DNA from 3 places in the Candidatus Enterococcus dunnyi genome. Region 2 is predicted to be linked to each of the others. Evidence: predicted binding sites of a transcription regulator. Region 2 holds the regulator's gene; each other region holds the start of a gene.
The links. Region 2 encodes NrdR, which represses ribonucleotide reductase genes. Its sites were predicted from a motif close to ACACNATATATNGTGT; they were not measured.

Region 1 (4,221 bases), 520 kb from region 2:
TCGAAGCTGCCTTAGCAGAGGGAGCAGATGCCAAACAAGTATCAAACTGGTTGATGGGTGAAGTTTCTGCTTACTTGAATAGCGAAAAAGTCGAGTTGGCTGATACAAAACTAACGCCTAAAAATCTAGCTGGAATGATCACGTTGATCGCAGATGGCACGATCAGTTCGAAAATCGCGAAAAAAGTCTTTAAAGAATTGATCGAAAATGGCGGAGATGCTAAAGAAGTTGTTGAAGCGAAAGGTCTAGTTCAACTTTCTGATCCTTCTCAATTGTTGCCGATCATCAATGATGTGTTGGATAACAATCAACAATCTGTCGATGATTTTAAAAATGGGAAAGACCGTGCAGTCGGCTTTTTAGTAGGTCAAATCATGAAAGCAACGAAAGGTCAAGCAAACCCAGGTGTTGTAAACAAACTGCTCCAAGAAGAATTGACAAAACGATAGAAAGCAGCAGATGCAGATGAAAAAAGCAAGAGTAATTTATAATCCAACTTCCGGTAAAGAACTAGTCAAGAAAAACCTAGCAGACATTCTTTCGATCTTGGAAGAATGTGGATATGAAGCTAGTGCTTTTGCCACAACTCCAGAAGAAAATTCCGCTAAAAATGAAGCCCGCCGTGTAGCCGAATCGGGATTTGACCTGATTGTTGCAGCGGGGGGAGATGGAACGATCAATGAAGTAGTGAACGGAATCGCTCCTTTAGAAAATCGTCCCAAGATGGCGATTATACCTGCTGGAACAACGAATGATTATGCAAGAGCATTGAAAATCCCTCGAGATAATATTGTCAGGGCAGCGGAAGTGATTCGTAAAAACCAGACAGTCAAAATGGACATTGGCCGTGCGCGCGAGAACTATTTTATCAATATCGCAGCAGGTGGTCATTTAACTGAGTTGACGTATGAAGTTCCTTCGGAACTGAAAAGTATTTTTGGCTACCTTGCTTATTTAGCTAAGGGTGCTGAAATGCTGCCGCGGGTCAAACCGATCAAGATGCGGATGGAATACGACGAAGGTGTATATGAAGGAAATGCATCCATGTTTTTCCTTGGGCTGACAAACTCAGTTGGAGGATTTGAAACGATCGTACCCGACGCCAAACTGGATGATGGCAAATTTTCTTTGATCATCGTTAAAACAGCAAATGTTTTTGAGATCCTTCATTTAGTTGCCTTGATGTTAAATGGTGGCAAGCATGTGGAAGATCCACGGTTGATTTATACGAAAACAAGCTATTTACATGCTGAAACTCTAGACCCCAAAGCGAAGATGATGATCAATTTAGACGGAGAATATGGCGGCGATGCTCCAATGGAATTTACGAATTTACATCAGCATATTGAAATGTTTGCCAATGCCGATGCGATTCCTTCAAATGCGATCATGGGATCAGTCCTAAGTGAATATAAGGATGAAGATGGTCAGGAAGAAGAAGATCAGTATCATGCAGCAAGCAAAGAGTTTGTAAAAGAAGTTGAGCGTTTGACCGAAGAAGATATTGATAACAATGGACAAATCGGTTGATTCTTTCATGAAAAAGAGGTTTCAGTCAAAACATCTTAGTTTTGACTGGGACCTCTTTTTAATTAGGAGGCTTGATTCAAAAATGAGAGACTTTATCGAAAAAACACAATATATGGTTTCTGTATAATTAGCAAACACAATATATAGCATAAAAAAGCTCTCATAATTCATTATTGAGAAGGATTCTCATTGACTTCTGATGCAAACAAGAGTAAATTAATGAAGTCGTCAATTCTGCAGAAGGTGATAATAACAGTCGCGAGAGGTTTGTTTGAGATGAGTGCAAATTTTATTATAAATGATTTTAAAGGCTGGCAAAGAAAAAGCTATTTATTTTTGATAATAATGATTTTAGTCCAATTGATCGCGTTTCTTTTTAATCCATCCAGTTGGATCACATTAGTTGGAGGCTTATCCGGAATTATTTGTGTCAATCTGATTGCTCAAGGAAAAGTAAGTAACTATATATTCGGTTTTATCAGTGCGTTGATCATTGGTTATTTTGGTCTAAAAACAAGAGTCTATGCAGAGGTACTGCTTCAAACGTTTTATATCATCATGGATATTACAGGATTATTTGCTTGGCTGAAAGCAAGTAAAGATGGAACTGGAAGTGTGACAGAGGTCAAAGTCCTAAGAGGAGTTCAATGGTTATATGCGGGGGTGATTTGGCTAGTGATCGGTCTGGCTGCGTATTATCTTCTAGGATTTGTCAATGATGCACAGCAAACACTTGATGCAGTAACTTTTAGTGTCTCAGCAACGGGAATGCTATTGATGATCAATCGGTATCAGTCACAATTTGTTTTTTGGTTATTAGGAAATTTATTTTCTATCATTTTATGGTTTAAAGCTGGGACACATGCTGGCGGGGACTATGCATTGTTTGTTATGTATTGTATGTACACCTTTAACTCGATATATGGTATGATACATTGGTTGAAAATTAAAAAAAATAATTAATATAGGTAGGGAGTTCGATGGCAGTGATCGTTTTAGCAGGTACAATTGGTGCAGGAAAGTCCAGTTTGACAGAAATTATTTCAGAACATTTAGGTTCAGAGGCATTTTATGAATCTGTTGATGATAATGAAGTATTACCTTTGTTTTATGCAGATCCTCAAAAATATGCATTTCTATTACAAATTTATTTTTTAAACAAACGTTTTGATAGCATTAAACAAGCGTTATCTCATGAAAATAATGTATTAGATCGTTCGATCTACGAAGATTCATTGCTTTTCCATTTGAATGCTGACTTGGGCAGAGCAAATGAAACTGAGGTGAAGGTCTACGATTCGTTGTTAGAAAACATGCTGCAGGAACTACCGTACGCTGCACATAAAAAGCGTCCAGATCTATTAGTTCATATCAAGGTATCTTTTCCCAAAATGCTGGAACGAATCAAACGACGTGGACGTTCATACGAGCAGGTCGACGATGATCCAGAACTCTATGAATACTACAAAGAGCTAAATAGCCGCTATGAAAAATGGTTTGAAGACTATGATGAAAGTCCAAAAATTCAAATCGATGGAGATAAATATGATTTTATCGAAAATGATGAAGCAAAAAAAGAAGTGATTCAATTGATTGAAAATAAACTGGCTGAAATCAACTAGTTTAAATGAAATAATGAAAGATGAGGTAAAGAAGACCGTTTTTATCTCATCTTTTTATGTTCTGCATTAAAAATATAATTCTTTCACTGTAAATCCGAACTCTCTATTGCTTTTCCTGTACTTTTTCATTAGAATGAGTGAAGCGCATAAAAGAAGGAGCGACCTATGAATAATTTTCCAGTAAAAAAAAATGAAACGATCGAAGTAGAGATCATTGATTTGACCCATGAAGGAATGGGTGTAGCTAAAATCGATGGTTATCCGCTATTTATAGAAGATGCTTTACCAGGTGAGAAAATCGAAATCAAAGTCCTGAAAGTCGGTAAAAGCTTTGGATATGGAAAAGTAGTGACTATTTTAAAATCGAGTGAAGACCGTGTACCAGTCAAGGATCGAAATTTTACCAAAGTCGGCATCAGCCCACTGCAGCATCTAGCTTATGGAGCCCAATTAAATTTCAAGACCAACCAAGTAAAAAACGTGATGCAGCGTGTAGCCAAATTGCCGGATGTGCCAGTTTTAGATACTTTAGGAATGAAAAACCCATGGGGCTATCGTAATAAAGCACAAATTCCAGTAAGAAAAATCGATAATCAATTACAAACAGGTTTCTTTAGAAAAAATAGCCATGATTTGATTCCATTGGAACATTTTTATATCCAAGATCCTAAGATCGATGAAGCAGTGATCAAGATTCGTGATATCATGAGACGTTACAGTGTGAAACCATATAATGAGTCTGATAACACTGGAAACTTACGACATATCGTTGTTCGTAGAGGCTATCATACTGGAGAAATGATGGTAGTTCTGATTACAAGAACACCAAAACTATTCCCGACAAGTAAAATCGTCCCTGATATTTTAGAGGCGCTTCCTGAAGTGGTTAGCATCGTACAGAATGTCAATCCGAAAAAAACAAATGTCATTTTTGGTGATGAAACAATTTTACTTCATGGTGAAGATCAGATCATTGATACGATTTTTGATTTGAAATTTGAAATTTCTTCTCGTTCATTCTATCAAGTCAATCCACAGCAAACAGAAGTAATGTATAATAAAGTAAAAG
Region 2 (4,221 bases):
AAAATTACTAAAAACAGTGCTGGCCCCATTGCTTTTACTCTTATCTATACCAGCTCTTGTTTTTGGGGTACATCTAGTTAAACAAGCGCCTAAAAAAACGACGAAAGAAAGTCAACCCACTCAACTAGTGATAAAGGAAAAAAAATATGCTGAGGTTTCTTCATGGTCCGAGCTGGTCGAGGCTTTATCAAACACGCATATAAGTGAAATCGATCTAAAGAAAGATATCAAGTTCCCCCAAACGGAAGAAGAACTGACAACAGAAAATCGAATAACGGTTCAAAAAGAAAAAATCTTTCATTTTGATAAGACTAAAAAGAAGCAGCAACGTCGTTCTATTTTGCTGCTCAACTTTCCTGAAAAAAGTTTTGATCGATCTGTGGTGATTCAAGGGGAAGGCAAGAGTATCGATTTAGGTAAAGTTGAATTGAACCTTCCAGCAGGTTTGGAGCTGGATTTTAAAGATGTGGTTCTTTTAAGAGCATATCACTATTGATTGGGTTTACTGATTATTTAGAAAGGATGTTTCAATGAAAAAAAGTCTTTTTTTCTTGCTTGAGGTAACTGGTAAATCTCTGTTATTTTTAATTCCTGTTTTTTCTATCGGTTACATTATTTTTTATGAGCTCACTCATTTTAATGATCAGATGATCGAGCAGTTTATTTTATCTGGAAAATTACCAATGACAGCCTTTTTTCTTGTCGTTCTATTCGTTTTGATCATTCATTTTACGTTTAATAATCAGAAAAAAAGAGTCCTTAAAGATTCTGGAATCATTCCAAAAATTAGACGGTATAAAATTGGTTATTGGTCAATAAAACGAAAAACCGGAAAAGAACAGATCCTGTTTAAAAAAAGTACGAGCATGCTAGTTGTCACTGTCGTTGCGACGATCATTTTAGGTATTATCTGGTTTGGTTATCGACTTTCAGGTGGTTCCCGTCACTCTTTGAGTGGTATTGCTCCATTTTTTACGATGAGTGGAGGAATGGCACTTGCAACACTCGTTTTGAGTGCTTTATATACGCCTTATACAAGTGATGGCACTAAAGAACGAAACGTTCATATCCTGATGCCCATCTATAATGAGCCGGTTGAAAATATCGAGAATGCTTTTCGTTCTATTTTGAATCAAACAGCAAAACCTTATTCTTTCGTTGCAGTGGATGATGGCAGTCAACTAGTTGATTATGCTGAACTTTCTGCTAAGTACCAACGGATTTTTGCCGAAAAAGATATTCGATTTCAATTTTTAACTCAGAAAAATAGTGGGAAGCGGGCGGCTCAGTTACTAGCCTATCGCTCGTTGAATATCGCTGATTTTCACAATGAACTTATTTTAACTGTGGATAGTGATACTGTTTTTGAAAAGCATGCGATCGAGCAGGGCATTATCCCTTTTGAAGACGAGCAAGTTTATTCTGTTGCTGGAGTTATTGTTACGCGAAATATTACAGATAATATCCTAACGATCATTACGGACCTATTGGTTGTTGGCCATATGGTGCTGATAGAACGATCGATGAATTCGATGTTTGGCAGTGTAGCAGTTAACAGTGGACCGATCGCTTTTTATCGTGCGGAGGTTCTGAATTTAGCGGAAACTCTTGGGTATGAAAATGAACGATTTGGCCGTGCAAGAGTGGAGTTTTCAGATGATAGTTTTTTGACGATGGCGGCTCTTTTATTAGGGAGAGCAGTTGCTCAGTCAACCGCGGTTTCTTATACTGAGTTACCAAATAAACTTAGCCATCATGTTCGGCAACACCTTCGTTGGAGCAGAGGAAGCTTTATTAGAGGCTTTTGGCGTCTGTCCCTTTTTCCGATCAATAGCTTTGTGTTTTTTAGGCAAGCTTTTGGCTGGGCAATGTTTGCTTCGATGATTGTGATCAAGCTGCAATTATTGTATTGGCTGATTTTCGTGATGACAGATATTCCATTTTTACTTTTAGCACCATTAGCCTTTAGTGCCGTTTATTCGTTATCATATATTTCGATTCCAAGAAATGACTTGGCTAAAAGAGATAAGTGGATCGTGTTTTGTGCGTTTCCCTTTACCGTATTATGGATGGTTTTTGTTCTTTCACCTGTGCGAATTTGGGGATACATTACTCATAAAAAAACTGGCTGGGGGACGAGAAATAAAATAGAGCTATAACTTTTAAATCATACAACTGTAACAAACCATGTAAGGAAAAGTTTCTTCGCGTGGTTTGTTATTTTATTTCACGATGGATAATTGTTATTAAATAAAACTCATACTATAAGAAAAAATTAATAGAGATAGATAGTTAATGTCTGGTTTCTCAGCCATTTCATGTTATAATACGAGTAGTAAACAACGATTATACGAAATAATAGATAATAATAGAGATAAATGAGGTGAATATTATGCGTTGTCCAAGATGTCATCATAATAATTCTCGAGTCATTGATAGCCGTCAAGCAGATGACGGGCGTGCGATTCGTCGTCGTAGAGAGTGCGAAAATTGTAACTACCGTTTTACAACCTTTGAGCGGATCGAAGCGGCGCCATTGCTAGTGATCAAAAAGAATGGTGATCGAGAAGAATTTAATAGAGAAAAGATTTTGCGTGGGTTGATTCGTTCAGCTGAAAAAAGACCTGTTGCAATGGAACAAATGGAGCAAATTGTTGATAATGTTGAAAACCGGGTACGTAGTTTAGGGGAAAATGAAGTTTCGACCACTTTAGTTGGTGAATACGTGATGGAAGATCTTGTAAATCTGGATGAGATTGCTTATATTCGATTTGCGAGTGTTTATCGTCAATTTAAAGATATGAGTGTCTTTTTGAAAGAATTACAAGGAATCGTTGATAAAGCTAAGTCGTCAAATAATGATGCAACCAATAAATAAGGAGGTCTTTCCTTGAAAAGTAATTGGAAAGAAGTCCAACCAAAAAGCATTTTTCAAGTTGGTATAAGTTCACCGTTATCTGATCAAGAGCGGGAAGTATTGACGCTTTTGTATCAACCGATCATTGGCTCAGATGCCTTTAGTTTGTATACGACACTTTTGTCGGAAATAGAGACTACTGGTACGAGTGAATCACTGTTTCATGCTGAATTGATCACGATGATGAATAAGAGTATCAAACAAATTCTAGACGCAAGAAAAAAATTAGAAGGAATAGGACTTTTAGATACGTTTGTCAAAAACGATCCAGAGTTAGGCACTATTTTTTTCTATCGATTGAATCACCCGGAAACTGTTGAGCGCTTTTTCAAAGATGAAGTTTTGACATTGACTCTTTTGAATACGGTCGGTCAAAGAAAGCTGGATAAGCTATTTGCTCGTTTTAGGCCAAACTTTTTCTCATTAGCTGGTTATGAAGAGATTTCAGCAAGTTTTAAGGATGTCTATTTATTTAAAGAAGAACAGATAGTTGCTCAAAATAAGCAATTACAACAGATTGAAGCGTCATTTGAGGATCCACGTCCTGCTAAAAAAATCAGTGCTGTAAATGAGTCGTTTGACTGGGCCTATTTTATTCAGGGAATCGAGCGTTTAGGTATAAAACTGCCGGATAATAAGGATGGATTTAAGGAAGAAGTTTTTATTTTTCATAATTTGTTTGGCATCACAGAATTGGATATGGTCGATTTTTGTTCAAAATCATTTGATTATTATACGGGTAAGATCGATGCTAAGGATTTTGAACGTGCGGTTTATAGAACATACGACCCTGACAAACAACAAAGAAAAAGTGAAGTCGTTCAAAATGAACAGGCGAATCTTTCAGAAGCGGATCAGCAGACCTATCGATATAATTCATTGAAAATGTCTGGTTTTTCAGAAATGGATATTCAGATGATCATGGATAGTGAAAATAACTTCCCGTTGAACTACTTAGAGGCCTTAAAAAATAGCAAAGGCGGGTATACAACACCGCAAGAGCGGTCTTTAGTGAAATATCTAGTTTCAAAATCTGGCTTACCGAATAGTGTGATCAATATTTTGATCAATTATGTATACAATATTCAAAAGCAGCCTACGCTAAAGGCAGACTATGTAAATCGAATTGCCAATGAATGGGCTCAAAGCGAAATCGTTTCACCGGAGAAAGCCATCGAACATGTCCGTGAAATAGCTCAAAAAAGTAAGACAAATCAAAGCAAGCCCCGTTATCCACAAAATAATCGAGTCATTCGTCAGGAAACATTGCCTGACTGGGTAGACAATCCAGTGGAGGAAAAGAA
Region 3 (4,221 bases), 650 kb from region 2:
AAAAAATAACCCAAAAGAATCAAGAACGCACCGAAAACACCAAGCCCCGCTTTAAATCCGGATAATCGACTAGAAGTAGCTAATCGTTTATTTTCAGGTGTTAGTAAATTGGTCACCTGATACAGATAAATCAGCCAAGTACTTCGAATCGATACCGCCAGTAACATAAAAACGAATACAACACTCGTTTGAATCATCGAAGGAATCGAGATAGAAAACAAGCTTTCTACCTGTATAAACATCGCTTTGGCAAGAATCATCGAAAAGAGCTTCGAAAAAATCACACCTAAAAACAAGCCCGTGATCAAGGAAATAGCGCCTAAAAATAATGTTTCAATAAAAAACAATAAGGATATCTGCGCCTTTTTCATTCCAACCAGCTGATACAGCCCAATCTCTTTTCGACGTTTCAATAAGAAGAAATGATTTGCTGCAAACATAAAACCTAAAATCATGATGACAATCAAAACACCACCTAGATTCATTGCACCATCTATATGGATTTCCTGCCCTAGCCGATTCGTCAATGAACGATTGTATGTAATTGCGCTAAAACAATAATAAACAACTACCGCAAACGTCATACTGACAAAATAAACTAAATAATTCAAAAATTGCCCTTTAAAATTTTTCCAGGATAAGTTAAAAATCATTGGCACGACCACCTCCGCCAATCGTGGCCTGCATATCGATCACTCGATTGAAAAATTCCTTTCTTGATCCTTGGCGTACGACTTCTGAAAAAATCACCCCATCTTTGATAAATAAAATACGATTACAGTAACTTGCCGTATAAGGATCATGCGTCACCATCATGATCGTTGCATCATCCTCAACATTCATATTCGTCATATATTGGAGCAGCTCCGCAGCCGACTTAGAATCTAGTGCGCCGGTAGGTTCATCCGCAAAAATCAATTTGGGCTCTGTGATCAATGCTCTAGCTGCAGCAACCCGCTGCTTTTGACCTACCGAAATCGTATTAGGATATTCTTCCAATAATTGCTCAATTCCCAAAATAGTAGCCACATGGTTCAAACGCTGCTCCATCTTTTCAATCGGTATTCGATCGATCGCTAACGGTAATAAAATGTTGTCTTTCACATTCAACGTATCCAGCAAATTGAAATCCTGAAAAATAAACCCTAATTCTTTGCGACGAAAATCGCTGATTTGATTATTTCGCATTTTTAAAATATCCTGACCATCGATCTGAACTGTGCCAGTCGTCGGCAAAGCGATAGTCGAAATCGCATTCAGCAATGTTGACTTCCCCGCTCCGCTTGGTCCCATGATCCCAACAAATTCGCCTTGTTCTACAGAAAAGGAAATATTGTTTAGGACCTGAACCTTATTATTTCGATAGCCATAAGATTTACTTAGATGATTCACTTCTAAAATTTTTTTCATCTGATTCGCTCCAGTTTATTCATTGTCCTTATTCTACCAATTTTTTGAACTGGTGAACATCGATTCCTCTTACAATTAAGTAATGATAATAAAATGTTTAGGAAGTATTTATTTTTCCTGACAAAAAGTTGTGACACTTTCCACAAACCTTTTAGGCAGTCGTTTTCATACTTTTTTCATTTTTAATAAACACTATATATAGTTGTTCACGTGATAAAAAATAAAAAATAGCCACTATATATAGTTGAAACTTTCGATAATTTGATTTATGATAGGAAAGGAATAAATCTATGAGGAGATGGGTTATAAATGATGGAGATTAAGCAAGCTAAAAATGACGTGGGTGCTACTGATTTACCTTTGCATACGATGAAAATTATCAAAAGAGATGGACGTCTAGTTGATTTTAATGACCAGAAAATTTATGATGCTTTGATCAAAGCTGAACAAAAAATTCGTGGTTCATTAGACCCCCTTGCTCATGAGCGCATTCAGGAAATCGTGGAACGAATCGATCAAGAAATTGCGGAACGTTTTGCAGATAATGTCAAAATCTATGAAATTCAAAATATCGTAGAACATATTTTACTTGCTAAAAATGAGTACGAGCTTGCAGAAGAATATATCAACTACCGTACACGCCGTGATTTTGAACGCAGCAAATCAACAGATATCAATTTTACGATCGGTAAATTGATCAATAAGGATCAAACGGTCGTCAACGAAAATGCAAATAAAGACAGCGATGTATTCAATACACAGCGTGATTTAACTGCAGGGATCGTTGGGAAATCGATTGGATTGAAGATGCTTCCTCCACATGTGGCAAATGCCCATCAAAAAGGAGATATCCACTATCATGATTTAGATTATCATCCATATACCCCAATGACAAACTGTTGCCTGATCGACTTTAAGGGCATGTTGAATAACGGTTTTAAAATTGGTAATGCAGAGGTTGAATCGCCTAAATCGATCCAAACAGCGACTGCTCAAATTTCTCAAATCATCGCTAATGTAGCTTCAAGTCAATATGGCGGCTGCTCAGCTGACCGTGTAGATGAACTGCTTGCTCCTTTTGCAAAATTAAATTATGAAAAACATTTGGCAGATGCGAAAGAATGGATCGACGGCACTGAACGCCAAGAAGAATTTGCCAAAGCTAAAACGCAAAAAGATATCTACGATGCGATGCAAAGTTTAGAATATGAGATCAATACTCTGTTTACGTCAAACGGGCAAACTCCTTTTACTTCTTTAGGCTTTGGTTTGGGATTAAACTGGTTTGAGCGTGAAATTCAAAAAGCGATCTTACAAATCAGGATCAATGGATTAGGTAGTGAAAAACGAACAGCGATCTTTCCTAAGTTGATTTTCACATTGAAACGCGGTGTCAATCTAAATGAAACTGATCCAAACTATGATGTAAAACAATTAGCGCTGGAATGTGCAACAAAACGGATGTATCCAGATGTTTTGAGTTACGATAAAATCGTTGAATTGACTGGCAGCTTCAAAGTACCTATGGGTTGTCGTTCTTTCCTACAGGGCTGGAAGGATGAACATGGAGAAGAAATCAATGTCGGTCGTATGAACCTTGGGGTAGTTACGTTGAATCTACCAAGAATCGCAATGGAAGCAAACGGCGACTTAAATAAATTCTGGACACTTTTAGAAGAACGTTTAGGTATCATGAAAGACGCTTTAGTCTATCGTGTGGAACGCTGTAAAGAAGCGATCCCAGCCAATGCACCGATCCTTTATATGTATGGCGCTTTTGGGAAACGTTTATCTAGAAAAGAATCAGTCAATGAATTATTCAAAAATAAGCGTGCAACCATTTCATTAGGTTACATTGGTTTGTATGAAGTCGCTGCTGCCTTTTATGGTGGCGATTGGGAAAACGATCCAGAAGCAAAAGATTTCACGCTTGCAATCTTGAAAGATCTAAAAGCCCATGCCGATCAATGGGGCAATGATTATGGTTATCATTTCAGTGTCTATTCTACGCCTAGTGAAAGTCTGACTGACCGTTTCTGCCGCTTGGATGCTGAAAAATTTGGAGTAGTAGAGAATATCACCGATAAAGAGTATTACACAAATAGCTTCCATTATGATGTACGTAAAAATCCAACGCCATTTGAAAAACTAGATTTTGAAAAAGACTATCCTCAATATTGTTCTGGTGGTTTTATTCATTATTGTGAGTATCCTGTCTTACAACAAAACCCTAAAGCTTTAGAATCAGTTTGGGATTATGCTTATGACCGTGTTGGTTACCTCGGAACAAATACACCGATCGATCATTGCTATGAATGCGGCTTTGAGGGAGATTTCAATCCAACTGAACGAGGCTTTGAATGTCCACAATGCGGCAATCATGATCCAAAATCTTGTGATGTTGTAAAACGGACTTGCGGCTATCTAGGTAATCCACAAGCAAGACCGATGGTTCATGGCCGACACAAAGAAATCTCTTCACGAGTGAAGCATATGAAATAAACCATTCAGCTAAGCAACTGGAAAAATAGTCTCACCTTTTCAGTTGTTTAGCTATTTATTGTACTTCTTATTCATAATCGTCATTTAGATGAACTACTATGGAAATGTTGTTTACTTTTATTTGAAAGAAGGAACTGTCATGAGAAATCCTAAACCTCAAGAGTGGCTAGCAGATGAGCTTAGTCAAAACTATGTTGCTGATTACAAGGCATTCAATTTCGTTGATGGCGAAGGAGTTCGAAATAGCTTATACGTCAGTGGCTGTTTATTCGCTTGTGAAGGATGCTTTAATCAAGCCGTGCAGAGTTT

Region 1: pnuC (nicotinamide riboside transporter PnuC) is a predicted target of NrdR. The motif match lies at 1,634-1,649, and genes of this name have one in related genera.
Region 3: nrdD (anaerobic ribonucleoside-triphosphate reductase) is a predicted target of NrdR. The motif match lies at 1,600-1,615, and genes of this name have one in related genera.

Annotation. Positions count from the first base shown of each region.
Region 1 covers NZ_CP147246.1:3,088,149-3,092,369, forward strand. The annotation lists gene gatB (Asp-tRNA(Asn)/Glu-tRNA(Gln) amidotransferase subunit GatB) at 1-449, shown strand, start outside; gene A5889_RS14525 (diacylglycerol kinase) at 466-1,530, shown strand; gene pnuC (nicotinamide riboside transporter PnuC) at 1,807-2,493, shown strand; gene A5889_RS14535 (deoxynucleoside kinase) at 2,511-3,152, shown strand; gene rlmD (23S rRNA (uracil(1939)-C(5))-methyltransferase RlmD) at 3,318-4,221, shown strand, end outside.
Region 2 covers NZ_CP147246.1:104,875-109,095, forward strand. The annotation lists gene A5889_RS00450 (pectate lyase-like adhesive domain-containing protein) at 1-496, shown strand, start outside; gene A5889_RS00455 (glycosyltransferase) at 531-2,159, shown strand; gene nrdR (transcriptional regulator NrdR) at 2,393-2,878, shown strand; gene A5889_RS00465 (replication initiation and membrane attachment family protein) at 2,891-4,221, shown strand, end outside.
Region 3 covers NZ_CP147246.1:2,949,805-2,954,025, reverse strand. The annotation lists gene A5889_RS13905 (ABC transporter permease) at 1-653, opposite strand, end outside; gene A5889_RS13900 (ABC transporter ATP-binding protein) at 643-1,410, opposite strand; gene nrdD (anaerobic ribonucleoside-triphosphate reductase) at 1,720-3,912, shown strand; gene nrdG (anaerobic ribonucleoside-triphosphate reductase activating protein) at 4,052-4,221, shown strand, end outside.